DNA from 3 places in the Nonomuraea sp. B208 genome. Region 1 is predicted to be linked to each of the others. Evidence: predicted binding sites of a transcription regulator. Region 1 holds the regulator's gene; each other region holds the start of a gene.

Region 1 (9,197 bases):
TGTTCTTCGGCGGGGGCACCCCGACGCTTCTGCCGCCCGAGGACCTCGCGCGGATCCTCGCGGCGATCGACTCCGAGTTCGGGCTGCGGCCGGGGGCCGAGGTCACCACGGAGGCCAACCCCGAGTCCGTCGATCCCTCCTCGCTGGAGAAGCTGCGCCACGGCGGGTTCAACCGCATCAGCTTCGGCATGCAGAGCGCCCGCGAGCACGTGCTGCGGGTGCTCGACCGCAAGCACACGCCGGGCCGCCCGGCGGCGGCCGTGCGTGAGGCCAGGGCGGCCGGGTTCGAGCACGTCAACCTCGACCTCATCTACAGCACGCCGGGGGAGTCCGACGACGACTGGCGGGCCTCGCTGGCCGCCGCGATCGAGGCCGGGCCCGACCACGTGTCGGCCTACTCACTCATCGTCGAGGACGGCACCAGGCTCGCCGCCCGCATCCGGCGCGGCGAGCTGCCCTCGCCCGACGACGACGTGGCCGCCGACCGCTACCTCATCGCCGACGAGCTGCTGGCCGAGGCCGGCTTCCACTGGTACGAGGTGTCCAACTGGGCGACCTCCGAGCAGGCCCGCTGCCGGCACAACCTGCTCTACTGGACCGGCGGCGACTGGTGGGCCGCCGGGCCCGGCGCGCACAGCCACGTGGGCGGCACCCGCTGGTGGAACGTCAAGCACCCCGCCGCCTACGCCCAGCGCCTGGCCGCCGGCGTCTCGCCCGCCCACTCCCGTGAGGTCCTGGACGCGGACGACCGCGCGGCCGAACGCCTCATGCTGGAGCTGCGCCTGGTCACCGGCTACCCGCTCGGCGACGTGGCGCCGCGGGCGCGCCCGGTGGTGGCGGACGCGCTGGCGCGGGGGCTGCTGGAGCCCGAGCCGTTCAAGGCCGGGCTGATGGTGCTCACGCTGAGGGGGCGGCTGCTGGCCGACGCCCTCGTACGCGACCTGCTGGTCTAGGTGATCATCCGGATGGAGAGCGGGTAGCGGTAGCGCTGGCCCTTGTTCGTGGCCACGGCCGCCTGGATGTGGAAGATCAGCGACAGCACCCAGATCACCGGCAGCAGCAGGACGCCGATGAACACCACCGACAGGACGCCCGCCACGACGTAGCCGATGAACATCGTGATCTGGAAGTTCAGCGCCTCCGCCGCCTGGTCGCGGACGTAGGGGGACTGGTCGCGCTTGATCAGGTAGATGATCAGCGGGCCGATCCAGGAGGCGAGCAGGCCGAGCAGGTGCGCCAGCATCGCCATCGTGGTGTCGTCGGTGCCGGGGCGGGGGCCGTGCATGCCCGGCACGTACGGGCCGCCGGGAGGCTTCGCGTAGCCGTAGCCGGGCGGGGACTGCTGCTGGTAGCCGTAGCCCGGCTGCTGGCCGTAGCCGTAGCCCGGCTGTGACGGGGGCTGCTCGCCATACCCGTAACCGGGCTGCTCGCCATACCCGTAACCGGGCTGCTGACCGTACCCGTAGGCGGGCTGGGACGGGGGCTGCTGGCCGTACCCGTAGCCGGGCTGGGAGCCGGGCTGCTGCCCGTATCCGTAGCCGGGCTGGGATGGGGGTTGCTGCCCGTACCCGTAACCGGGCTGGGAGGGCGGCTGCTGGCCGTAGCCGTAGCCCGGCTGCTGGGGGACGGCCGACGGCGGGACGTACCGGGTCGCGTCGTCGTCCGGCGGCGGGGCGTGGGGATCCTGGCTCATCATGTCTCCGTAACGAAGTCGATCAGTTCTTCGACCCGGCCGAGCAACTCGGGCTCCAGGTCGGTGAAGGTCGAGACGGCGCCGAGGATGCGCCGCCAGGCGTCGGCCGGCTCCAGGCGCCAGCCCAGGGCGGCGATCACGCCCTCCTTCCACGGCACCCCGCGCGGCACCTCGGGCCAGGCGGGGATGCGCAGCACGGACGGCTTGACCGCCTGCCAGATGTCGACGAACGGATGCCCCACGACGAGCACGTCCGGCGAGGTGATCTCGGCGGCGATCCGGCTCTCCTTGGAGCCGGGGACGAGGTGGTCCACGAGGACCCCCAGCCGCCGCCCCGGTTCGGGGCCGAACTCGGCGACGATGTCCGGCAGGTGGTCCACGCCCTCGAGGTATTCGACCACGACCCCCTCGACCCGCAGGTCGTGGCCCCAGATCTTCTCCACGAGCGCGGCGTCGTGCACGCCCTCGACGTAGATGCGGCTCTCCCTGGCCACGCGGGCCCGCAGCCCCTCGACGGCGATGGAGCCCGACGCGCTGCGCCGGGGGCCTTCGGGGGCGGCGGCCGGCGCGGGGCGCACCAGGGTCACCGGCCTGCCCTCCAGGAGGAACGCGGCCGGCGCCAGCGGGAACAGCCGCCGCCTGCCGAACCGGTCCTCCAGCGTGACGGCCTCCTTGTCGCAGGCCACCACGGCGCCGCAGAAGCCGCTGTCGGCGTCCTCCACGACGAGGTCCGGCTCGGCGGGCACCTTCGGGATCTTGCCCTTGCCGGGCCGCCGCCAGTTACCCGCCAGAACATCACCGTCGTACACAGGGGGGACCGTAGCAAATCACCCGGCGGCCGCAAGGCGCTTGCGCGCGGAGGAGCGGCGCACCAGGACCACGATGGTGGCGATGATCGCGAGCAGGATGCCCGCGCCGGGGATCGCGAGCAGCGCGACGACCCCGCCGACCACCCCGCCGGCGGCGGACGACAGCGGCTTGCCGACGCCGTACTTGACCGCGGCCGATCCCTCGTTGCTGCAGGTGAGCTGGTAGTCACCCTTGGCGGGGGCGTTGACCACGAGGATCTGCTCCCACACGACGCCGTTGACCGTGACGGTCTGCGAGCCGCTGGTCTTGGCCAGCTTGGCCTGCCCCGATCCGCCGGCGATCTGGCACGAGTATGTGACCGGCGTGTCGGAGGAGAGGTAGACGGCGGGCTTGTCGGCCGGGTCCACGGTGACGGTGACGTTCTCCCCCGAGGTGAACGTCTTGGTGGGCGCGAGGTCGCTCACGCCGCCGGCGACGCCGTTCACGAAGAGCACGATGCCGAGGACACCGCAGAGCACGGCCACGATCCAGGCGCCGCCGACCCACCACAAGCTGGGTTTGATGGCTTTGGAATCGATTCGTGGTGGGAACTGTGGTTGTTGGCCGTATTGTCCGTACTGAGGCGGCGGACCATACGGCTGTGGAGGCGTGCCGTATCCCGGCTGCCCACTGTATCCGGGCTGCGGCCCGTATGCGGGCTGGGAGCCGGGCTGCGGGCCGTATCCGGGCTGAGGCGGGAATGGCTGATGGTGGTACGGACCCTGTCCGGGCGGTGGCCCGTACGGGGGCTGTGCTTCGTCCGACATGTCCGCAAGTGTGAAGCCTGTCGCTTGTAAGACGCTAGCAAGAGGATGGGAGCCGGTGTCATCGCACCCTGTGGGCGAGAGCCGTACACTTGGCACTCGGGAACACAGAGTGCTAGGCACCGCGTTTTCCCTACGGGCAGAGGCAGGAGGTGAGCACGTGCTCGACGAACGGAAGCTGGCGGTGCTCCGCGCCATTGTCGAGGACTACGTGTCCACCAACGAACCGGTGGGCTCCAAGGCGCTGGCCGAGCGCCACAATCTGAAGGTCTCCCCGGCGACGGTCAGGAACGACATGGCCGCGCTGGAGGAGGAGGGCTACATCACCCAGCCGCACACGAGTGCGGGGCGGGTGCCGACGGACAAGGGCTACCGCCTGTTCGTCGACCGGCTCTCGCAGATCAAGCCGCTGTCCGGCGCCGAGCGCCGGGCGATCGAGACGTTCCTGGCCGGCGCCGTCGACCTGGACGACGTGGTGATGCGCACGGTGCGGCTGCTCGCGCAGCTCACCCGGCAGGTGGCCGTCGTGCAATACCCCACGCTCACCCGTTCGACCGTCCGGCACGTCGAGCTGGTGCCGCTGAGCGAGCGCCGCGTCATGCTGGTGCTCATCACCAACACCGGCCGCGTCGAGCAGCGCGTCGTCGAGCTGCCCGAGGCGCTGGAGGACACCCGCATCGCGCACCTGCGCGCGGTGCTCAACTCCGGCCTCGACGGCTGCCAGCTCAGCAGCGTTCCCGAGCTGGTCGCCGACCTGCCGGAGCGGCTGCCCGTGGAGGACCGGCCGGCCGCCGCCACGATCCTGTCCGTGCTGCTGGAGACCCTGGTGGAGCGGTACGACGAAAAGATCGTTTTCGCGGGCGCGGCCAACCTGGCCGGAGCGGACTTCTCCGTCGGCCTGCGCGACGTGCTGGAGGCGCTGGAGGAGCAGGTCGTGCTCATGCGGCTGCTCGGCGAGACCTCCCCCGACACCCCGTCCGCCCTCACCGTACGGATCGGCTCGGAAAACCCCTACCTCCAGGGCACATCCGTGGTCGCGACCGGATACGGTCTTGGCGACAACCAACTCGCCCGGCTCGGTGTGCTGGGTCCCACCAGGATGGACTATCCCGTGACGATGGGCGCCGTGCGCGCGGTGGCTCGCTACGTCAGCCAGATCCTGGCTGCATCATAAGAGGTCGATAAGTGGCAAACAGCGACTATTACGCCACCCTCGGGGTGCGGCGTGACGCGAGTCAGGACGAGATCAAGAAGGCATACCGCCGGCTCGCCCGCGAGTTGCACCCCGACGTGAACCCCGATCCTGACACCCAGGAGCGGTTCAAGGAGATCACGCAGGCCTACGAGGTGCTGTCCGACCCGAACAAGCGCCAGATGTACGACCTGGGGGGCGACTCCTCCTTCGCCGGCGCGGGAGCGGGCGCCGGGGGCTTCGGCGCCGGCTTCCCGTTCAGCGACATCATGGACGCCTTCTTCGGCACCGCCGCGGGCGCCCGTGGCCCGCGCTCGCGCGCCCGCCGGGGTCGCAACGCCACCATCCGGGTCGAGCTCGACCTGCGCGAGACGGCGTTCGGCACCACTCGTGAGCTGGTCGTCGACACGGCCGTGGTGTGCGAGGTCTGCCACGGCGCCGGCGCCTCGCCCGGCACCCACCCCGACACCTGCGACATGTGCAACGGGCGCGGCGAGATCTCCCAGGTCACCCGCTCGTTCCTGGGCCAGGTCATGACCTCGCGGCCGTGCCCGCAGTGCGGCGGCTTCGGCACCATCATCCGCCACCCCTGCCAGGAGTGCTCGGGCGACGGCCGGGTGCGCACCCGCCGCACCATCAAGGTCCGCATCCCGGCGGGCGTCGAGGACGGCACCCACATCCAGCTCGCCGGCGAGGGCGAGGTCGGCCCCGGTGGCGGCCCGCCCGGAGACCTGTTCCTGGAGATCGTCGAGCGCGCCCACGAGATCTTCGAGCGGCGCGGCGACGACCTCCACTGCACCGTCCAGCTCCCGATGACGGCCGCCGCGCTCGGCACGGTGCTCGCGGTCGAGACGCTCGACGGCACCGAGGAGGTCGACGTCCGGCCCGGCACCCAGTCCGGCCAGGTCATCACCATGTTCGGACGGGGCGTGCAGCGCCTCAACGAGTCCGGCCGGGGCGACCTGCTCATCCACGTCAACGTCGAGACCCCTTCGAAGCTCGACACCCAGCAGGAGGACCTGCTGCGCGAGCTGGCCAGGCTGCGGGGCGAGGAGCGCCCGCCGGGCAAGTTCGCGCCGGGTCAGCAGGGCTTCTTCTCGCGCCTGCGCGACGCGTTCAACGGCAGGTGACGTGAGCGTTCCGGTGTTCATCGCCCCCGAGCTGGGCGACGGTCCGGAGCTGACGCTCGACGGCCCCGAGGGGCGCCACGCCGCCTCCGTGCGCCGTCTGCGGGCCGGCGAGCGGGTCGATCTCACCGACGGGGCCGGCCGGGTCGCCGAGTGCGTGGTGCGCGAGGCGTCCAAGGACGCGCTCGGCCTGGACGTGCTGCGCCGCTACGAGGTGCCGGCCCCGCGACCGCGGCTGACCGTGGTCCAGGGGCTGCCCAAGGGCGACCGGGGCGAGCTGGCCGTCGAGATGATGACCGAGGCCGGGGTGGACGTCATCGTCCCCTGGTCGGCCTCGCGCAGCATCGCCCAGTGGAAGGGCGACAAGGTCGCCAAGGGCCTCGGCCGCTGGCGTGCGACCGCGCGCGAGGCGGGCAAGCAGTCCCGCCGCTTCCACCTGCCCGAGCTGAGCGAGCCGGCCACCACCGCGCGGGTGGCGGAGCTGCTGTCCGGGGCGGCGCTCGGGCTGGTGCTGCACGAGGAGGCGGCCGAGCCGCTGTCGAAGGTGACGCTGCCGGCCGAGGGCGACATCGTGGTGGTCGTCGGGCCGGAGGGCGGCGTCTCGGACGAGGAGCTCGACCGGTTCAAGGCCGCGGGGGCGGCGCCGGTGCTGCTCGGGCCGACGGTGCTGCGCACGTCCACGGCGGGGGTGGCGGCGGCGGCCGTGCTGCTCACGCGCACGGGCCGGTGGTGAGCCGCCGGTCGACACGTGGTGTCAAGGGGTGGTGCCGCCGCCGGTCGCGATGAGCGGGGTGGCGATCTCGGCGGGGCTCTCGCTGATGCTGTCGGCCGGGCACTGCTCGGTGGGGCACGTCGAGGGCTGAGCGGCGGGGTCGGCCTCCGTGGGCGCCGGCGACGCCGACGTGGCCGGGCAGTCGTCGCCCGGGGTCGCGGCCACGGGCGGGCAGGTGGTGGTGGTCTCCGTACGCGGGGTCGGCGACGGCCGGCTCGTGGACCCGGCGGTCCTGGGCGGCTTGCTCGGCGACTCGGTGGTGGGCTCCGGCGGCACGACGACCGGGTTGTCCTGGCTGGGCGGAGGCGGGGGCGGCTGATGGGAGCGGGTGGTGGAGGAGTTGGACGGCACCCTGCCCGTGGTCTCCTGATCGACCACCGTGATCGGGCTCTCGTTGATCACCTTGGACCGCAGCTCGGGCACCACCATGACGATCGTGCCGGCCACCAGGACGGCGCTGGCCGCGGCCGCGCCGGCCCGCCACCAGAAGAGGTTGCGCACGCCGCGCCGCTCGATCCTGGCACGGATGATCTCCAGACCGTCCGGCGAGGGCACGACCGCGTCCGCCTCCGCGCGGAGCGCACGGCGCAGGAGGTCGCCGTGCTCGTCGGGGCGAAGGGTCATGACATTTTCTCCAGGACGGATCGCAACGCGGCCATGCCACGGGCGGTGTGGCTCTTGACCGCGCCCTTGCTGATGCCCATCGCGTGAGCGATCTCAGCTTCGGACAGATCACCGTAATACCGCAGAACCAGTGCTTCTCTCTGCCGGGTCGGGAGGGCTCGTAACGCCTCGATGACGGCGGACCGTTCCAGCTCGCCGATCGCGCCGTTCTCGGCGCTCGGCGCGTCGGGCAGGCCCTTGGGCGCGTATTTCTCGACGACGGCGCGGTGGCGCAGCACCGAACGCGAGCGGTTGACGACGGACTGACGGAGGTAGGCGAGTGCTTTGTCGGGGTCGCGCAGCCTGCGCCAGGCGCCGTGAATGGCGACGAACGCGTCCTGCACAACCTCCTCGGCGGTCGCGATGTCGCGCACCAGCAACACAGCGAGACGCACCAACGACCGAAAGTGCGCGCTGTAGAGCGCGGTAACGGCCATGTCGGCATCCCACTCGACCGGCACCGCCCCCATCGACCTGTCGGCCAGAAGGGTTTCGGTGGTCACATCAGTGGGACGCGCGGCCTTCCCAGTGGGTTTACGCTCTTCCGGTTCTTGAGGTTTCCCCGGTTCCTTAGGGTGCATTACCCAGTCGTGTCCTCGCCAGGTGGCGCTCGCCCGACCCTGAATCGTCTTTTTTGTTGAAGTGTCGCACACCCACCCTAACCGCGTTGATCTTCCCGCGCACGACACCGCCGATTACCGATTCGCAACGGACCGGCGGGCGGGAGGCGGGTCGGTATGGTGCTGCTGTGAAGGACTGCCTCTTCTGCAAAATCGTCGCCAAGGAGATTCCCGCCGAGATCGTCTACGAAACCGGCAGGACACTGGCGTTCCGCGACATCGACCCCAAGGCGCCGACCCACGTCCTGGTGATCCCCAAGGAGCACCACGCGGACGCGGCGGCGCTCGCCGAGGCCGACGACGGCCTGGCCGACGAGGTGCTGAAGGCCGCGCACGCCGTGGCCGTGCTCGACCAGGTGGCCGAGAGCGGCTACCGCGTCGTCTTCAACACCGGACCCGCCGCCGGGCAGACCGTCTTCCACACGCACGCCCATGTCCTGGGCGGCCGCGACCTCACCTGGCCGCCCGGTTAGAGCCGCCCGATTAGACCTGTTGTGGTGTCGAGAGGGGCCGGTGCGGTGATATTGACGCGAGCAAACCGCCTGGCCCCGGATACGATGGGCGGAGAAGAACTCCGCAAGAGACCGGGAGGCATCAGGCCACTGGCCTGCCCATGTCCGAACTACACGAATCCCGACGCACGGCACCTCCCTCGCGCACTCAAGCCAAGGTGCTGATTCCGGACGAATACCCGATGGTCAGCCTCCTCGGCTCCCGTGATGAGCTGCTTCGCGTCATCGAGGGCGCTTTCAAGGCCGACATCCACGTACGGGGCAACGAGATCACCGTCACCGGCAGCCCGGACGAGAGCGGCGTCGTCGTGCGCCTGTTCGAGGAGCTCGTCGAGGTGCTGCGCAGCGGCGGCGAGCTCACCCCCGACGCGGTCGAGCGCAGCATCGCCATGCTCCGCATGACGTCCGACCGTCCCGCCGAGGTGCTGTCGCTCGACATCCTGTCCTCGCGCGGCCGCACGATCAGGCCCAAGACCGTCAACCAGAAGCGCTACGTCGACGCGATCGACAAGCACACGGTCGTCTTCGGCATCGGTCCCGCCGGCACCGGCAAGACCTACCTGGCCATGGCCAAGGCGGTCCGGGCGCTGCAGGAGAAGCGGGTCAACCGCATCATCCTGACCCGCCCGGCGGTCGAGGCCGGCGAGCGGCTCGGCTTCCTGCCCGGCACGCTCTACGAGAAGATCGACCCCTACCTGCGCCCGCTCTACGACGCGCTGCACGACATGGTCGACCCCGACTCCATCCCCAAGCTGATGGCCGCAGGGACGATCGAGGTCGCGCCGCTCGCCTACATGCGCGGCAGGACGCTCAACGACGCCTTCATCATCCTCGACGAGGCACAAAACTCCTCGGCCGAGCAGATGAAGATGTTCCTCACCCGGCTGGGGTTCAACTCCAAGATCGTGGTGACCGGTGACGTCACACAGGTCGACCTGCCCTCGGGCACGGTCAGCGGGCTGCGGGTGGTCCAGGAGATCCTCGACGGGATCCCCGACATCCACT
Region 2 (9,197 bases), on a different contig from region 1:
CAGCAGGGCGAACGCGTCGTCCCTCGACACCCCGACCGGGGCGGTGACCAGCGGCATCTTCGTCATGACCTCGCGCACCGGGCGCGACTGGTCGGTCTCGAAGCGCATGTCGCGGTTGGTGACGATGCCCACGAGCGCGCCCGACACGTCCGTCACGGGCACGCCCGAGATGCGGTAGGTCGCGCAGAGCCGCTCCACGTCGGCCAGCGTGTCGTCGGGGCTGCAGGTGACGGGGTTGGTCACCATGCCGGCCTCGGACCGTTTGACCAGGTCGACCTGCTGCGCCTGCTCCTCGACCGCGAGGTTGCGGTGCAGGATGCCGATGCCGCCCTGCCGGGCCATGGCGACCGCCATGCGGGCCTCGGTCACGGTGTCCATGGCCGCCGAGACGAGCGGGATGGACAACGTGATGCCGCGCGACAGGCGGGAGGTCGTGTCGGCCTCGCCCGGCTGCAGGTCTGAATAGGCTGGCACCAGCAGCACGTCGTCGAAGGTCAGTCCTGTCTCGGTGAACTTGGACATGCTGCGGCCCCCTCTGCCGTTCCCGTTGATGGGCCTCAGTCTATGGCCTGCCGCCAAACGCGCACCGCCGACCTCGCACATCGCGCCCGCCGGACATGCGAATGCCGGGAGGACGATGACCCCCACGGTCCGTCGTACTCCCGGCATCCACCGCAACAAAAAGTGCCGGGGGATGGGACGGTCGGTGATCCGTCCCATCCCCCGGCCACCGGCAACCCAATGCCGCGGCGCCACGCACCACCGAACCCCCCTCCGCGTCCTGATGGGCTGCGCTGCCGCACTCTGACGAGATGCCGACGCTATGTGAATCCTGCGTTACGCACCGGCAGCGCCGCAATGTCCAAACGTGCAGTTGCACGAAGCTGCACGACGGGCGTACCGGTGGACGCGGAGGAACCGCCAGTCGTCGCAAGAAGCGGACAAGGGCGTCAAGCGGCGTTATTCTCACGGCACGCCCGTGTTCCCCCTACGGAGCCGCACACCATGCGCAACGAGTCCCGCACCCGGACAGATCCGCTGGAGACGCTGGGCCTGGACGCGGCCCAGCGCGCGCTCTACACGGCGATCCTGCGCCTGCACAGGGCCACCCGCACCGACATCGCCCAGGCGATGGACGACCCCGTGGAGAAGGTCGGCCGCCAGCTCGACGATCTGGTCAAACTCGGGGTCGTGGACGAGCACTCCGGGGAGTACTTCGCCCGGCACCCCGCCGCCGCGCTCGGCCGGGTGATCGCCCAGCGCCTCGACCGGCTCGCCGAGGAGAGCCGGATGATCGACTCCGCCTTCGGCTCGATCCGCGGCCTCATCCGCGATTACGACGCCGGCCGCGACTACCAGAGCGGATCCTTCACGGTCGAACTCGCGAACGGCGCGGACGTGTTCTACGAAAGCGTCGTCGGCATCGCGGTGCAGTCGCCGGGGATGGAATTGGTGACGGCGATCCCCGATGAGCGCACTATGACTGACTTTGTTCGCAAATTTGCGGATCTCTGGATTGATGCGCAAAAACGAAAACTGCTTACGGTATACGCGGTCATTCCCGTGGACACGCTCGCACTGCCCGGCGTCCGCGCCCAGCTCACCGAGCTCATCGAGACCGGCGGCCAGGTGCGCACCCTGCGCAGGGTGCCGAGCTGGTTCATGACGGCCGGGGCGGAGGTCGCGGGCCTGCCGCCGTTCTGGGGCGGCAACCTGCCTGACCACGCCTACAACTTCTACCTGGTCCGCACCCCCGTGGTCGTCGGCGTGCTGCGCGCGCTGTTCGACGAGCTGTGGGGACGGGCGGTGCCGCTCCCCTGGGGCCGCAAGGGCGAGGGGATGGTGCAGGTGCTGCGCCTGGCCGCCCAGGGCATGTGCGACGACTCCATCGCCCGCCAGCTCGGCGTCTCGGTCCGCACCGTACGCGCCCGCTTCGCCGACGCCATGTCCGAGCTGGGCACCCAGACGCGCTTCCACGCGGGTGTCGAGGCGACCAGGCGCGGCTGGCTGAGCTGACCAGGGGCGGGGGCCCGTTCCGCGCGGCCCGTGGGACGACCGGATCAAGGCCGTCACCGGTGCGGGACACTCACCGCCGGTGTCAGATACTCACCGCGCGGGCCGCATCGGTCATATGGTGGGAAGGTGCTGGAAGACGTCCCCCGCGACCCGTTCGCGGACGACCCGAACGACCCTTCCTCGGCGATGGGCGCGCTCGACGACGCGGAGCCACTGACCGCGGCCGAGCGTGACGAGGCCATCACCGACCTCGCCGACGTCGAGGTCTTCCGCTCCCTGCTCGAACCGCAGGGGGTGCTGGGTCTCGTGCTCGACTGCCCGGAATGCGGTGAGCAGCACTACTTCGACTGGGAGCTGCTGCGCGGCAACCTCCGGCAGATGATCGAGAAAGGCCAGCCGCAGGTGCATGAGCCGGCCTTCCACCCCGACCCCGCCGACTACGTGACCTGGGAATACGCCAGGGGCTACGTCGACGGCGTCATCGACACGGAGGAGCGTCGCTGACCGAGATCATCAGGCGAACCGTCGGAAGACTCTGAGGAGCGGCCCCGGCCCGCGTCACCGACCTCGGACAGCCGAGGCCGTCCTCCCAGGGCACAGAGCCCGCCCAGCCCGTCCCGATCCGGAACGTCCCTGTCGAGAACGTCACCGACCAGCGCGGCCAGCAGGCGCACCGCGGGGTCGCCGGCGTGACCCGAGCCGAGGCCGGGCAGCTCTCCACGACCGAGCACATCGAACAGCGCGTCGGTCTCGTGCTCCGGCGTCAAGCGGACTCCAGCTCCGCCATCTGCCGCAGCCTGGTCAGCGCCCGATGCTGGGCGACGCGGACGGCACCTGGTGACATACCGAGTACATTACCGGTCTCCTCGGCGGACAGCCCGGAGACCACCCGCAGCAGCAGCAGCTCGCGCTGGTTCTCGGGCAGCCGGGCGAGCAGCCGGCGGGCGTGCTCGACCTCGATGTAGCGGACCACGGTCTCCTCCGGCCCCGGGCCCTCGTCCGGCCCGTCCGGCAGGTCCTGGGTCGGCACGGCGGAGCGCACCGAGCTCCGCAGCGCGTCGGCCACCTTGTGCGAGGCGATCCCGAAGACGAACGAGGCGAACGGCCGCCCCATGTCGCGGTATCGCGGCAACGCGGACAACACCGCGATGCAGACCTCCTGGGCCACGTCATCGGCAATGTGATATTGCCCAGAAACCCTGCCCAGCCTGGCGCGGCAATAGCGCACCACCATCGGACGCAACTCGCCGAGCAGGGATTCGATCGCGCTGCGATCCCCCTGTACGGCGAGGCTCGTCAGTTCCCTTAGGTCGGAGTCATCCGTCCGTGCCGGAAGTCTCGACGCGAGCCTTACCCCAATTTTGGCGTCGGCGACGCTTCCCTCGCTCACGATAGGCATGATGCCCTCACTGATCCGGCCTGTCGTCATGGCGAACGGCTACGGATTGGTCACATTGACGCGACGATAACGGGGAGTAATCGACTGATCACACTAAGCCTTTAGGCTGGCATAATGTTTCACCTGATAAGCCGAAATGCGCGACAATTGTCAGAGACCGACGCTTATCACGCACTGCCGGTTTACGCCATTAGTCCACCTTTTCCGACACTTCCCCAACCGAACGTAACTCCACCCCCGGCCCCTGACGAGACTCGTCGCCGCCGTCGGCGTCCTCGCCGCCGAGGTCCAGGAGCTCCAGGTAGCCCTCGACGGCCTCCCACAGATGGTGCTCGGGGTAGCGGCCGATGCCGCGGTGGTCACGGCGCCACTTGCGGTCCCAGTAGGAGCGGTGCACCTCACGCAGGTGTTCGAGCGCGGCCTCCCGCTCCTCGGCGGTGCGCGCCCGTACGTCCTGGGCGCTGCCCGGGCTCTCGCGCCGCAGCAGGGCGGTGCGGCGGTCGCGGAGGGCGTCGAGCACGTCCTGGTCCGTCCCCTCCTCCACGGACCAGAACCGCACCGGCTCCCTGATGTGGTGGTTCCACACCGGGTCCCTCCGGGAGCGCCACCAGTAGACGATCCCGCCCTTGTCCAACTCCAGGAAGTCCACGAGCCAGGCCGTGCCGGGCGGCTGGGAGCCCCAGGTCACCTCCTCGGGCGGCAGGTTCAGCACGAGGACCACCTCAAGGGCGTCCACCGGGTCGGCTCCCTCCAGCAGCCCCCCGAAGACGTACGCCGCCCGCAGGAACGGCTCCGCCGCCGCCACCCGGCGCGTCTGGTCGCACGTCTCGGCGAGCCGCCGCAGCCGCTGCACCGCCCGCCGGTACTGCATCCCGCCACCTCCCGCCGCCCAGCGTACGCACCCGCCGAGCCCGGGCCCTCCCCGGAGGCGCGAAGACCCCGAGACACGAAGACCCCGAGACACGAGGGCCCGGAGACGCGAAGACCCCAGTACGCGAGGGCCGGGAGACACGAGGGCCCCGAGACGCGAACTAGTGTCCCGGAGCCCCGAAAGCCCGAGACGCGAGGCCCCTGAGACGCGAAAGCCGCTGGGACACCGGAGCCCCTGAAAACCGCCGCGGCCCGCCTCCCCCTCCGCCCGAAGGCGGCAGCGGGACGCGGGCCGTGACAGGTGAAGCGGAAAGAAGGGCCGATCAGTGGCCGTGGCCGTGACCGTGGCCCTGGCCGGCGGCCGGAGCCTCCTCCTCGGGCTTGTCCACGACGAGCGCCTCGGTGGTGAGCAGCATGCCCGCGATCGAGGCGGCGTTCTGGACGGCCGAGCGGGTGACCTTGACCGGGTCGATGACGCCCTGGCCGATGAGGTCGCCGTATTCGCCGGTGGCGGCGTTGAGGCCGTGACCCGCGGACAGCTCGGCGATCTTGTGCGTGACGACGTAGCCCTCGAGGCCGGCGTTCTCGGCGATCCAGCGGGCCGGCTCGACCAGCGAACGGCGGACGATGCCGACGCCCGTGGCCTCGTCGCCGCTCAGGCCGAGGTCGTCGAGCTCCTTGCCGACGTGGATGAGCGCGGAGCCACCGCCGGAGACGATGCCCTCCTCGATCGCCGCGCGGGTGGCGGAGATCGCGTCCTCAAGGCGGTGCTTCTTCTCCTTGAGCTCGACCTCGGTGGCCGCGCCGACGCGCAGCACGCACACGCCGCCGGCGAGCTTGGCCAGGCGCTCCTGCAGCTTCTCGCGGTCCCAGTCGGAGTCGGACTGCTCGATGGCGAGCTTGATCTCCTTGACGCGGTCCTCGATGGCCTGCGCGTCACCGGCGCCGTCGACGATGGTCGTGGTGTCCTTGGTCACCACGACGCGGCGGGCGGTGCCGAGCACCTCCAGGCCGACGTGCTCCAGCTTGAGGCCGACCTCCTCGCTGACGACCTGGCCGCCGGTGAGGATGGCCATGTCCTGCAGCATCGCCTTGCGGCGGTCGCCGAAGCCGGGGGCCTTGACGGCGACGGAGGTGAACGTGCCGCGGATCTTGTTGGTGACCAGGACGGCCAGGGCCTCGCCCTCGACGTCCTCGGCGACCACGAGCAGCGGCTTCTTGGTCTGGGCGATCTTCTCCAGCAGCGGCAGGAAGTCCGCGATGGAGGAGACCTTGCCCTGGGTGAGCAGGATGTAGGCGTCCTCGAGGACGGCCTCCATGCGCTCGGGGTCGGTCACCATGTAGGCCGACAGGTAACCCTTGTCGAACTGCATGCCCTCGGTGAACTCGAGCTCCATGCCCATGGCGTTGGACTCTTCGACGGTGAGGACACCGTCCTTGCCCACCTTGTCGAACGCCTCGGCGATCAGCTCGCCGATCTTGGCGTCCTGGGCGGAGATGGTGGCGACGTTGGCGATCTCGTTCTTGTCGCCGACCTCGCGGGCCACCGAGAGCAGCTTGTCGCTGACCGCCTTGGCGGCCTTGTCGATGCCGCGCTTCAGCGACAGCGGCGAGGCGCCGGCGGCGACGTTGCGCAGGCCCTCGCGGACCATGGCCTGGGCCAGGACGGTCGCGGTGGTGGTGCCGTCACCCGCGATGTCGTTGGTCTTGGTGGCCACTTCCTTGGCGAGCTGGGCGCCGAGGTTCTCGTAGCGCTCCTCCAGCTCGATCTCACGAGCGATGGTCACGCCGTCGTTCGTGATCGTCGGCGCACCGAACTTCTTGTCGATGACGACGTTGCGGCCCCGCGGGCCGAGGGTAACCTTCACGGCGTCCGCGAGGGCGTTGACGCCGCGCTCCAGGGCGCGCCGCGCGTTCTCGTCGAACTCCAGGATCTTCGCCATGCTGAAAGTCCTCTCCTGGCGTCGAAAGCCCCGGCCGCCCTAAAGCGCCCGGGGCTCGACGCATCCGGCCTACTTCTCGATGATCGCGAGAACGTCGCGGGCGGAGAGCACGAGGTACTCCTCGCCGTTGTACTTGACCTCGGTGCCGCCGTACTTGCTGTAGAGGACGATGTCGCCCTCGGAGACGTCGAGCGGAATCCGCTTCTCGCCGTCCTCGTCCCAGTTGCCCGGACCCACCGCGAGGACTCGGCCCTCCTGCGGCTTCTCCTTGGCGGTGTCAGGGATGACCAGGCCGGAAGCCGTGGTCTGCTCGGCCTCAAGCGGCTGAACCACAATGCGGTCGCCGAGCGGCTTAACGGGAACCTTGGTGGCGGTCGTCACGATCGGACCTCCCCTTCAGATGTGAATGATCAGAAGAGGCGACCAGCTGGGCCTGCCGTCGCGGGTGTCAGACCTGCCTCGTCGCACGTTGGCACTCTCAAGGGGAGAGTGCCAACAGGAAACATATGCAAGAGGGCCTTGACAGTCAACACGAACGCGTCCGCGTCTGCTGACAGCGATCGGAACAACGGGTGTCGATCAGGCGTACGAGCCCTCGGTGAGCTCGGCCACGATCCCCGGCCGGGTCGGGGTCCAGCCGAGCTCGCGGCGGGTGCGCGGCGCGCCGACCCGCTGGCCGAGGGCCAGGGCCTCGGCGAATCCGGCCCCGAGCGCCTTCGCGGCCTCCTCCAGCGGCCAGGGCTCGGCGACCTCCTTGACGCCGGCCGCGCGGGCCGCGGCCTCGGCCACCTCCGTGAGCGGCACGGCCTCCTCGCTCACGCCGTGGTAGACCGCCGCCCCGCCCCGCTCCACGACCGCCGCGACGAGCTCGGCGAGGTCGTCCACGTGCACGAACGTCCAGGTGGGCGCCGTGCCGTCGGCCGAGACGTACACGCCGGTGCCGCGCTCGGCGGCCAGGCCGCGAAGGAGCGCGGGGATGCCGGAGCCCCGGCCGTGCACCACGCCCGGCCGCACGACGGAGCCGCCGCCGCCGAGCACCACCCGCTCCACCTCGTCCCGGTACGCCACGAGCGGAATCGGCCGGGCCGGGCTGTCCTCGTCGCCCCCGTCGACCGCGCCGAGCACCCACACGCCGCTCAGGTACACCATCCGCGCCCCCGCGGCGGCCGGGACACCCGCGACGGCGAGGTCGGTCTCACGGTCGCCGGTGAGCTGCCCGGCGTGCACGACGACCTCGACACCCGGCTCCAGTGCCGCCTGCAGCGCGGCAGGGTCCGACAGGTCGCCGTACCGCTCGCCGGCCGCCGCCGGCACCCGCCTCGCGCCGTCGGCCGACGGGCGTACGTACGCGATCACCTCGTGGCCCCCCTCGACCAGCCGCTCCACGACGGCCGCCCCGATGTAACCGGTCGCGCCGATCACCAGAACTCGCATCACTCTCACCTCAAAAAGTTCGACATTGAAGTCTTCCACGCCGAAGATAGCGCCAGGCGTCGAACATTTCAATGTCGTAGGATCGAGCGCATGGACGAGGCGATCGACGCGGTCGACGAGATCATCGGCCAGTGGGCGCGGGCGCGGCCCGGCGTCGACGTGTCCCCCACGGGCGTGATCGGCAGGGTCACGCGCGCCTCCCGGCTGCTGGACCGCGCCGCCAGGGAGTTCCTGGCCGAGCACGGGCTGGAGGCGTGGGAGTTCGACGTGCTCGCCACGCTCCGGCGCGCCGAGGACGTCCGCATGTGCATGAAGGACCTCTCGGCCGCCGCCATGGTGAGCCCCGGCGCGCTCACCAACCGCATCGACCACCTGCTCGACCGCGGGCTCGTCGATCGGTGGCCGGCCCCGGGCAACCGGCGGATGACGTTCGTCGGGCTGACCGAAGAGGGCCGGCGGGTGGCGGACGACGTGCTCGAACGGCACGCGGCCAACGAGGCCCGGCTGCTGTCCGGGCTCTCCGGGGACGACCAGGACGCCCTGGCCGCCCTGCTCCGCAAGCTCCTGCTGTCCCTGGGCGACACCCCAGCCGTCTCGTGCGCCGCCGGGGACGCCGCCGCGACCACTACGGAGACCGTCACGAGCGGCGTCACGAGGGGTTCCGCGACGCGATAACGTCGGGCAACGTGGACCTCGACGCCTTCCGACAGCTCCTGACCTCCCGCGGCCGGCAGGCGCTCGCCGAGGCCGTGGAGCTGACCGCCACGGGGGCCGATCCCGTCGCCGCCGCCACGAGGCTGCGCCGCACGTACGACGCCGCGCTCACCTCGGCCGCGCTCACCCAGGCGGCGCTCCGCGAGCGGGCGCGGGCGAAGTTCGGCGAGGACGCCGAGGTGATGTTCTTCACCCCGCACGGCCTGGAGCAGTCCACCCGCAAGGAGGTGGCCGAGCACCGCGCCCGCCGCCTCGCAGGAGCGCGCGTGGTCGACGTCTGCTGCGGCGTCGGCGGCGACCTCCTCGCCCTGGCGCGGGCGGGCTGCACCGTGACCGCCGTGGACATCGACCCGCTGACCGTCGCCGTGGCCAGGGCGAACGCCGAGGCGCTGGGCGTCGCCGACCGGGTGAGCGTGGTCGTGGGCAACGCGGGGGCGGTGCGGCCCGAGGACTACGACGCGCTCTTCGCCGACCCGGCCAGGCGGACGGGGCGGGGCCGCACGTTCGACCCTCTGGCGTACTCTCCGCCGTGGCCGACGGTGCTCGACCTGGTGGCGCGGGCGGACCGCGCCTGCGTCAAGGTCGCCCCGGGCATCCCCTACTCCTACATCCCCGAGTCCGCCGAGGCCGAGTGGGTCTCGTACAAGGGGGAGGTCAAGGAGGCGGCCATCTGGACCGGCCCCGGCGGCCGCTCGATGCGCCGCGCCACCCTGCTGCCCGGCGGGCACACGCTGGCCGCCACCGGCCCCGAGAGCCTGGCGCCGGTCGGCGCGCTGGGCCGCTACGTCTACGAGCCCAACGGCGCCGCGATCAGGGCGCAC
Region 3 (9,197 bases), on a different contig from region 1:
CCGAGCGGGCCGACATCGTGGTGGACGGCCCGGACGGCGTGCTGGCGTTGCTGGCGGAGCTGGCGTCGGCGTTCAGCCGTTGACGACTGGACTGCAAGTCCGGTTCCCTAGAGTCGGGGTCATGATCAAGCGTTACCTCGCGGTCGCCGCCACCGCGGCCGTCACCCTCACCGCCGGCGCCTTCCCCGCCCACGCCGCCCCCGCCCAGGAGCTGAAGCTGCGTGCCGGGCTCACCCTCTACATCCCGATCCAGTGGGTGGTCCACCGCTTCGGCCCGGACAACGTGCAGGTCGTGACCGGCAAGTGCGGGAAGGCCCGGGGCTGGCGGACGCCGGAGTGCGACTCCTTCTACATTCTCGGGCCGTCCTTCATCAAGCACGGCGCGGAGGGCTTCGGCCCCTACACCGGCAAGAACCCGTACTACACGGCGAGCGACGTGCAGCCGTGCCCGTTCAACGAGAAGTGGGGCGAGAGCATCGGCCCGAAGGGCTCGCGGGGGCTGCGCCAGGTCGGGCCCGGCCACAAGGCCACGTACAACGCCTGGAAGTCCACCTGCACGAGCTACAGCGGCACCGCGATCAAGGCCCGCTTCACCCAGCGCGAGTGGTATCTGCCGAAGAGCAAGATCCTGGTCGTCGACCAGTGGAACACCCCCGGCCTGGCCGACACGCTCAAGCACGCCGACTGGCGGTGAGCGCGGGATCGCGGCTCAGGCGAGGGCGTCGAGCTGGGCCGCGAGCCATTTCTGGGGCGGCAGGGCGGTGGCCGCGGCGCGCAGCTTGTCGCGCCGCGCCCGCCGCTCGTCCTCCGGCATGACCAGCGCCCTGTGCAGGGCGTCGGCCGTGCCGCTGATGTCGTAGGGGTTGACCATCAGCGCGTACGGGCCCAGCTCGGCGGCCGCGCCCGCCTCCCGCGAGAGCACCAGCGCGCAGCGCGGCGACAGCACCGGGCCCTCCTTGGCCACCAGGTTCATGCCGTCGCGGATGGGGTTGACCAGCAGCACGTCGGCCATCCGGTACGCGGCCAGCGACCGCGGGTAGTCGTCGTGGACGTTGAGGATGAGCGGGTCCCAGTCCTCGGTGGCGAACTCGTTCTCGATCTCCTGGGCGCAGCGCTGCACCGAGGCGGTGTACTCGCGGTATTCCGGCAGGTCGTGCCGGCTCGGGTAGGCGAAGGCCAGGTGCACCACGCGGCCGTGCCACTCGGGATGGGCGGCCAGGAACTCGCCGTAGGCCACCAGGCCGCGCACGATGTTCTTCGACAGCTCGGTGCGGTCGATGCGGACGATGAGGCGGCGGTCGCCGACCTGCTCCCTGATCGCCGTGATGTGCGACTCGACGTCGGGCTCGCCGGCCCGCTCCCACAGCGCCGCGCCGTCCACCCCCAGGCTGTGGACGCCGATCCTGGTGGTGCGGCCCTCGTGGGTGACGCTGCGGGCCGCCCGGTCGACCTCCGCCCCGAGCACCGCCTCGCAGCAGTCCATGAACGCCGCCGCCCACCGCTCGGCCAGGAACCCGGCGTGGTCGGCGCCGAGTATGCCCTCCAGGACCTCGCCGGCCACCTCGTCGGGCAGCAGCGAGAAGTACTCGGGCGGCGCCCACGGGGTGTGGCTGAAGTGCGCGATGCGCAGGTCGGGCCGCTCGGCCCTGAGCATGGCGGGGGTGAGCGTGAGGTGGTAGTCCTGCACCATCACGCGGGCGCCGTGGCCGGCCTCCTCGGCGAGGGCGAGCGCGAAGGCGCCGTTGTAGTCGCGGTAGGACTCCCACTCGCGGGCGAAGCGGATGCCGAAGCTGGGCGCGTTGGGGATGTCGTAGAGCAGGTGGTTGACGAACCACAGGGTGGAGTTGGCCACGGCGTTGTAGGCGCGATGGAACGTGGTCGCGGGGATGTCGAGCATGCGCAGCGGCCCGGTGTCGTAGCCGGCCTGGTCGAGCCGGCCGCCGGGGGACAGGCGCACGGCGCCGCGGTCGTCGTCGGACAGCGCCGCGCAGACCCACAGGACCCCGTCGTCCTTGGCGACCCCGGACAACCCGGAGACGAGACCGCCGCCGCCCCGTCTCATGATGAGAACACCGTCGTCGGAGACGGTGAAGGAGACCGGCCCTCTGTTGGAGGCCACGAGGACGCTGTTCATCGAAGCTCCTTCCGATCATAGGATCGCAGCTATGGCGCTTGATGAGCTAACCGAGGAACTCGCCCGATCCGCCGCCGCTGGAGATCATCGCGCGCTCGGCGAGTTGCTGGCCAGGATCGAGCCGGATGTGATGCGCCACTGCTCCCGGATTCTTCCGTACCACCAGGATGCCGAGGAGGCGTCGCAGGACACCCTGCTCGCGGTGGCGCGCAACATCGGCCGCTTCGAGGGGCGTGCCAGGTTCAGCACCTGGCTGCACATCGTCACGGCCAACTGCGCGCGCACCACCTACCGGTCGCTGAAGCGCAGGGCGGCCGAGCAGACCTCCGACGAGCTGCCGACGCAGAAGCCCGACGCGCGGCGGGTCAGCGTGATCGCCGGCTCGCGGCTCGACCTGCTCGACGCGATGGAGGCGCTGGAGGCCGACAAGCCCGATCTCGCGCAGGCGCTGGTCCTGCGCGACATCGTGCAGCTCGACTACAACGAGGTGGCCGAGCAGCTCGGCATCCCGCTGGGCACCGCGAAGTCGCGCATCCACCAGGCGCGCAAGTACGTCCAGGCGGCGCTGGGTGACGACTATCGGTGAGACGCCCCGTCTCAGTCTTTGAGACAGGTGGTCGTTCCCGCCGCTTCGGCGGGTAGAGTCGTGTGCAACAACTTCATACAGCTCATCCAGAGGGGTGGAGGGACCGGCCCTGCGAAGCCCCGGCAACCCTCCCGGCTTTCGACTCGCGACCTGGCGAGGCCGACCGGGACAAGGTGCCAATTCCGGTTCGCGGTCAAGGTGGCCGTGGGCGAAGATGAGGGAAGGCCTCGCTTCATGTCGCACGACTTTGGTCCTGCCGTCGCTCTGTCCTGCCGCGAGTGCGGCGCCCGTTACCCGCTCGGGCCGAGCTTCGCGTGTCTGGAGTGTTTCGGGCCGCTCGAAGCGGCCTACGAGTTCGGCCGGGTGACCCGCGAGGACATCGCCGCGGGCCCGGCCAACATCTGGCGCTACCGCTCGCTGCTCCCGGTCCCCGCCGACGTGGCGAGCAAGCCCAACATGAACCCCGGCTGGACGAAGCTGGTCAGGGCGGGCAACCTCGGGCGGGCGCTCGGCATCAAGTCCCTGCACGTCAAGGACGACTCCGGCAACCCCACCCACTCCTTCAAGGACCGGGTGGTCGCCATCGCCGTCGAGGCGGCGCGCAACTTCGGCTTCCACACGCTCTCCTGCTCCTCCACCGGCAACCTCGCGGGCGCGGTGACCGCCGCCGCGGCGCGGGCCGGGCTCGACGCCTGCGTGTTCATCCCGGCCGACCTCGAAGAGGCGAAGATCGCCATGGCCCGGGTGTTCGGCGGCAAGCTGATCGGCATCGACGGCACCTACGACGAGGTCAACCGGTTCTGCTCCGAGCTGATCGGCGACCCGCTGGGCGACAAGTGGGGGTTCGTCAACGTCAACCTGCGGCCCTACTACGCCGAGGGCTCCAAGACGCTCGCGTACGAGATCGCCGAACAGCTCGGCTGGCGGCTGCCTGAGCAGATCGTCATCCCGATCGCCTCGGGCTCGCAGCTCACCAAGATCGACAAGGGCTTCAAGGAGCTCATCGCCCTGGGCCTGGTCGAGGACACCCCCTACAAGGTCTTCGGGGCGCAGGCCGCCGGGTGCTCGCCGGTGTCGGCGGCGTACAAGGCGGGGCACGACGTCGTCCAGCCGGTCAAGCCCAACACCATCGCGAAGTCGCTGGCGATCGGCAACCCGGCCGACGGCCCGTACGTGCTGGACATCGCCCGGCGCACCGGCGGGGCCGTCGAGGACGTCACCGACGCCGAGGTCGTGGCCGCGATCAAGCTGCTGGCCTCGACCGAGGGCATCTTCGCCGAGACCGCGGGCGGCGTCACCGTGGGCGTGCTCAAGAAGCTCGTCGAGGCGGGGCGGCTCGACCCCGAGGCGGAGACCGTGGTCCTCAACACCGGCGACGGCCTGAAGACGCTGGACGCCATCGCCGGCGAGTCGTCGCGGCCCACCGCCGTGATCAAGCCGTCTCTCGACGCGTTCCGCGCGGCTGTCTGACAACCAGGAAAGGCGAGATAACCATGAGCGTTACTGTTCGGATTCCCACCATTCTGCGCACCTACACCGGCGGAAACGCGGAAGTGAGTGGCGAAGGCGCGACTCTTCGTGACGTGCTCGCCAAGCTCGATGCCGACTACCCGGGCATCGGCGCGAGAATTCTGGATGAATCGGGCAAGATTCGGCGTTTTGTCAACGTTTACGTTGGGGAAGAGGACGTCCGTTTCGCCGAGGGCCTGGACACCGCCGTCCCTCAGGGCACGCAGATCTCCATCATCCCGGCGGTCGCCGGCGGCTGAGTGCCCGTACGACTCCACAGAAGGCGCCCCAAGCGGGCGCCTTCTGCTTTTCGGGCCTATTCAAACGTTGAAGTACCCGCACTGCGAACAAATGCGTCTTTCGTGGATTGACTCTGTTGCCAAACCCCTTGCCACAGGTATGGTCGAGGCGATCGTCTGGCTGTTTTGTCGTTAAGTCGGACGATTACGGGTCTCGCGGTGGAATGGGCGAGATCTGTAGCCCCAGTAAGAGGAGTCGGAAGTGGCGCAGGGCACCGTCAAGTGGTTCAACGCGGACAAGGGCTACGGCTTCATCGCGGTAGACGGTGGTAAGGATGTATTCGTCCATTACTCCGCGATACTGATGGACGGGTACCGATCTCTCGAGCAGGGCCAGCGGGTCGAGTTCGAGATCACGCAGGGCCAGAAGGGACCGCAGGCCGAGTCTGTCCGCTCGGTCTGATTTACGTCACCTGGTATGCACCGGCGGGGCCCGTGCGGCAGCGCAGTCCGTACGAGCCCGCCACCCTCGTAGTCGTCGATCGGCGGCGGGCCACACGGTGAGCGGCCCGCCGTCCCTATGCGGATCGGCTGACCTGCGCGGAGACCCCTCCAGAAGGTCGTTCGCTTGCACTCGGCAGGGTAGAGTGCTAAACAGTTCGTTGGCACTCTGTGTGGCAGAGTGCCAATAACTCGGGATCGAGACGATGGGGTCTGCCGAACGGAGATGCAGTCCCTGGCCGTCGCGGGCGTCGGCTCGGTCCAGGACAAGCCACCCTGCATCTGGGAGGTCTAGCCTTATGGCAGCCAAGATGATCGCGTTTGACGAGGACGCCCGGCGCGGTCTCGAGCGCGGTATGAACCAGCTCGCTGACGCCGTCAAGGTGACCTTGGGCCCCAAGGGCCGCAACGTCGTGCTGGAGAAGAAGTGGGGCGCCCCCACGATCACCAACGACGGTGTGTCCATCGCCAAGGAGATCGAGCTCGAGGACCCTTGGGAGAAGATCGGCGCCGAGCTGGTCAAGGAAGTCGCCAAGAAGACGGACGACGTCGCGGGCGACGGCACCACCACCGCCACCGTGCTCGCCCAGGCGCTGGTTCGTGAGGGCCTGCGCAACGTCGCCGCCGGCGCCAACCCGATGGCCCTGAAGAAGGGCATCGAGGCCGCCGTCGAGCGCGTCAGCGAGGAGCTCTCCAAGCTGGCCAAGGACGTGGAGACCAAGGAGCAGATCGCCTCCACCGCCTCCATCTCCGCCGCCGACCCCGAGATCGGCTCGCTCATCGCCGAGGCGATGGACAAGGTCGGCAAGGAAGGCGTCATCACCGTCGAGGAGAGCAACACCTTCGGCCTGGAGCTGGAGCTCACCGAGGGCATGCGGTTCGACAAGGGCATGGTGTCGATGTACTTCGTCACCGACTCCGACCGCATGGAGGCCGTCCTCGAGGACCCCTACATCCTGATCGTCAACAGCAAGGTCTCCGCCAACAAGGACCTGCTGCCCCTGCTCGACAAGGTCGTGCAGTCCGGCAAGCCGCTGCTGATCATCGCTGAGGACGTCGAGGGCGAGGCCCTGGCCACCCTGGTCGTCAACAAGATCCGCGGCCTGTTCCGCTCCGTGGCCGTCAAGGCCCCGGGCTTCGGCGACCGCCGCAAGGCCATGCTCAACGACATCGCCATCCTCACCGGTGGCCAGGTCATCGCCGAGGAGGTCGGTCTCAAGCTCGAGAACGCCACCCTCGACCTGCTGGGCCGCGCGCGCAAGGTCGTCGTCACCAAGGACGAGACCACGATCGTCGACGGCGCCGGCGACGCCGAGCAGATCTCCGGCCGGGTCAACGAGATCCGCGCCGAGATCGAGCGCACCGACTCCGACTACGACCGCGAGAAGCTCCAGGAGCGTCTCGCCAAGCTGGCCGGCGGCGTGGCCGTCATCAAGGCCGGCGCGGCCACCGAGGTCGAGCTCAAGGAGCGCAAGCACCGCATCGAGGACGCCGTGCGCAACGCGAAGGCGGCCGTCGAGGAGGGCATCGTCCCCGGCGGTGGCGTGGCGCTGCTGCAGGCCGGCGCCAAGGCGTTCGACAAGCTGGAGCTGGCCGGCGACGAGGCCACCGGTGCCTCGATCGTCAAGAAGGCTCTGGAGGAGCCGCTCAAGCAGATCGCGGTCAACGCCGGTCTCGAGGGCGGCGTCGTGGTGGAGAAGGTCCGCAACCTCACTCCGGGCGAGGGCCTCAACGCCGCCAGCGGCGAGTACGTCAACATGTTCGAGTCGGGCATCATCGACCCGGCCAAGGTGACGCGCTCCGCGCTGCAGAACGCCGCCTCCATCGCGGCGCTCTTCCTCACCACCGAGGCTGTCATCGCCGAGAAGCCCGAGAAGACCCCCGCCGCCCCGGCCATGCCGGGCGGCGGCGACATGGACTTCTAGGTCTGTTCGCTCGCGAAGCCGAAGAACAAGAGCGGCCCGGATCTTCCGGGCCGCTCTTGTGCGTTGACAGCGGGTTCGTCGACGGGCGTATGCGCTGACGGCGGGTTCGTCGGCCGCGGTCAGACGCCGTAGACCGGGACGATGTGGCCGCGGGCCAGGGTGTTGGCCGTGATGTTGAAGCCCACCACCGCCGGGCTGGCGTCGCCGTCCACGCCCAGCTTGTCGACGCCCAGGGCGTGGACGGTGAAGACGTAGCGGTGCGGGGCGCCGGGCGGCGGGGCCGCGCCGCCGAAGGCCTTGGCGCCGTAGTCGTTGCGGGCGTGGGCGGCACCCTCGGGCAGCCCCTTGAAGTCGGGGGCGCTGCCCGCGCCCGCGGGCAGCTCGGTCACCGAGGCCGGCAGGTCGAACAGCACCCAGTGCCAGAACCCGCTGCCCGTGGGGGCGTCGGGGTCGTAGCAGGTGACGGCGTAGCTCCGGGTCCCTTCGGGCGCGCCGGACCAGCGGAGCTGGGGCGAGACGTTCTGGCCCGTCATGCCCCAGTCGTTGAAGACGTGCAGGTCGCTGAGCCGCTCGCCGTCCTGGATGTCGTCGCTCTCGACCACGAGCGCGGGAACCGACGGCAGGTGTTCATGGGGCAGCGGTGCTGGCACGGCATCCTCCTAGGTAGGCAGCGTTCCTGATCGCCATCCTAGAAGCGGCCGGGCCGGTCGCCGGTCATGGCGTCGCCGGTTCCCGCGCGGGGCGCGGTCACATGGCGAGCTGCGGCGGCAGGGGCTTGTCGTGCAGGACCGTGAGCGAGGTGACCGCACGGGTCAGGACGACGTACAGCCGGGCCAGGCCGCGGGGCTCGGCGGCCACGATGTCGGCGGGCTCGACCACGATCACGTGGTCGTACTCCAGACCCTTGGCGAGCGTGGCGGGGACGACGAGCAGGCGGTGCTCGCCCTCCGGGGCGTCGGGGTCGAGCACGGAGTGCGGACGGCCGGACAGCGCCCGCGCGACCTCGCCGACCAGCGCGTCCGGGACGATGACGCCGATCGAGCCCTCCTGGGCGAGGGCCGCGTCGGCGGCCTCCGCCACCGAGCCGCCCGGGCGGATGCTCAGCGAGCCCGCGCCGGGGCGCAGGGACCGCGGCGCGGCCAGTCCGGGGGCGATGGACGGCAGCAGCCGGGCGGCGAAGTCGAGCACCTCGCGCGGCACGCGGAAGCCGAGCGTCAGCTCGGTCACCTCGCCCTCGGCCTGGCCGAGGTGCCGGAGCACGCTCTCCCACGAGCTGGTGGACCAGGGCGTGGTGCCCTGGGCGAGGTCGCCGAGCACGGTGGCCGAGCCGTTGCGGCAGCGTCGGCCGAGCGCGCGCAGCTGCATCTCCGACAGGTCCTGGGCCTCGTCCACGACCAGGTGGCCGAGTGAGGGGGTGCGCTCCATGAGGTCGCGCAGCTCGTCGAGGAGCGCGGCGTCCGCCGCCGACCACTTGGCGGACTTGTGGCTGCGGTACGGCTTCGGCCAGAGGAGCAGGCTCTGCTCGTCGGGCGACAGGTCGGACTTGGCGGCCCTGGCGAGGAACTCCGGCTCGGCGAGCAGCCGGAAGAGCACCTGCTCGGGCGTCAGCTTCGGCCAGACCGCGTCCACGAGCTGCTTGACCGGCTTGGAGCGGGCCACGGCGTCCTGCACCCGGTCGTCGGGCGACTCGCCGCGCTGCTCCATCCGCACCAGCACCAGGTGGGCCAGCCGTTGCGCGAGCGCCGCTCGCCCTGGCAGGTAGCGGGTGGTGCCGCGCAGGGAGGCGACGATCTCGCGCACCTCGTAGTCGGCCACCCGGTAGCGGTAGGCGCCCTTGGTGAACACCAGGCCCTCCTCCGGCTTCACGATGTGCAGCCAGAGCGCGCGTTCGAGCACCGCGGCCATCCGGGCGTCGCCCTTGACCGCGGCCACCAGCGGGTCCTCTGGGGCGGCGTGCTCGCCGAGCAGGCCCGCCACGGTCGTCTGGTCCACCTTGACCTCGCCCAGCGCGGGCAGGACCGAGGAGATGTAGGACAGGAACGCGCGGTTGGGGCCGACGATCATCACGCCGGACCTGGCCAGCCGCTCGCGGTGGGTGAACAGCAGGTAGGCGGCCCGGTGCAGGCCCACCGCGGTCTTCCCGGTGCCGGGGGCGCCCTGGACGCAGACGGTCTGGGCGAGCCCCGAGCGGACGATCTCGTCCTGGTCGGGCTGGATGGTGGCGACGATGTCGCGCATGGGGCCGGTGCGCGGGCGTTCGATCTCCTCGGTGAGGATCTTCGACGGGCCGAGCTCGACGTTCC

What was found. Region 1 encodes HrcA, which represses chaperone genes, less so after heat shock. Its sites were predicted from a motif close to TTGGCACTCTCNNNNNGAGAGTGCCAA; they were not measured.
Region 2: groES (co-chaperone GroES) is a predicted target of HrcA. The motif match lies at 6,698-6,724, and genes of this name have one in related genera.
Region 3: groL (chaperonin GroEL) is a predicted target of HrcA. The motif match lies at 5,131-5,157, and genes of this name have one in related genera.

The regions. Positions count from the first base shown of each region.
Region 1 is NZ_BAAJOU010000022.1:118,458-127,654, forward strand. It holds gene hemW (radical SAM family heme chaperone HemW) at 1-953, shown strand, start outside; gene AC27IY_RS23365 (DUF4870 domain-containing protein) at 950-1,693, opposite strand; gene AC27IY_RS23370 (DUF3097 domain-containing protein) at 1,693-2,502, opposite strand; gene AC27IY_RS23375 (hypothetical protein) at 2,521-3,054, opposite strand; gene hrcA (heat-inducible transcriptional repressor HrcA) at 3,467-4,480, shown strand; gene dnaJ (molecular chaperone DnaJ) at 4,492-5,628, shown strand; gene AC27IY_RS23390 (16S rRNA (uracil(1498)-N(3))-methyltransferase) at 5,630-6,358, shown strand; gene AC27IY_RS23395 (hypothetical protein) at 6,380-7,021, opposite strand; gene AC27IY_RS23400 (SigE family RNA polymerase sigma factor) at 7,018-7,530, opposite strand; gene AC27IY_RS23405 (histidine triad nucleotide-binding protein) at 7,809-8,153, shown strand; gene AC27IY_RS23410 (PhoH family protein) at 8,294-9,197, shown strand, end outside.
Region 2 is NZ_BAAJOU010000017.1:17,088-26,284, forward strand. It holds gene guaB (IMP dehydrogenase) at 1-522, opposite strand, end outside; gene AC27IY_RS13110 (helix-turn-helix transcriptional regulator) at 1,006-2,016, shown strand; gene AC27IY_RS13115 (DUF5319 domain-containing protein) at 2,143-2,520, shown strand; gene AC27IY_RS13120 (sigma-70 family RNA polymerase sigma factor) at 2,780-3,415, opposite strand; gene AC27IY_RS13125 (DUF7711 family protein) at 3,606-4,286, opposite strand; gene groL (chaperonin GroEL) at 4,609-6,228, opposite strand; gene groES (co-chaperone GroES) at 6,298-6,609, opposite strand; gene AC27IY_RS13140 (NAD-dependent epimerase/dehydratase family protein) at 6,808-7,662, opposite strand; gene AC27IY_RS13145 (MarR family winged helix-turn-helix transcriptional regulator) at 7,753-8,337, shown strand; gene AC27IY_RS13150 (THUMP-like domain-containing protein) at 8,349-9,197, shown strand, end outside.
Region 3 is NZ_BAAJOU010000021.1:773,825-783,021, forward strand. It holds gene otsB (trehalose-phosphatase) at 1-83, shown strand, start outside; gene AC27IY_RS20685 (hypothetical protein) at 122-694, shown strand; gene AC27IY_RS20690 (alpha,alpha-trehalose-phosphate synthase (UDP-forming)) at 710-2,134, opposite strand; gene AC27IY_RS20695 (RNA polymerase sigma factor) at 2,166-2,720, shown strand; SAM riboswitch class I at 2,800-2,941, shown strand; gene thrC (threonine synthase) at 2,955-4,190, shown strand; gene AC27IY_RS20705 (MoaD/ThiS family protein) at 4,214-4,489, shown strand; gene AC27IY_RS20710 (cold-shock protein) at 4,731-4,931, shown strand; gene groL (chaperonin GroEL) at 5,269-6,894, shown strand; gene AC27IY_RS20720 (YbhB/YbcL family Raf kinase inhibitor-like protein) at 7,014-7,544, opposite strand; gene AC27IY_RS20725 (HelD family protein) at 7,642-9,197, opposite strand, start outside.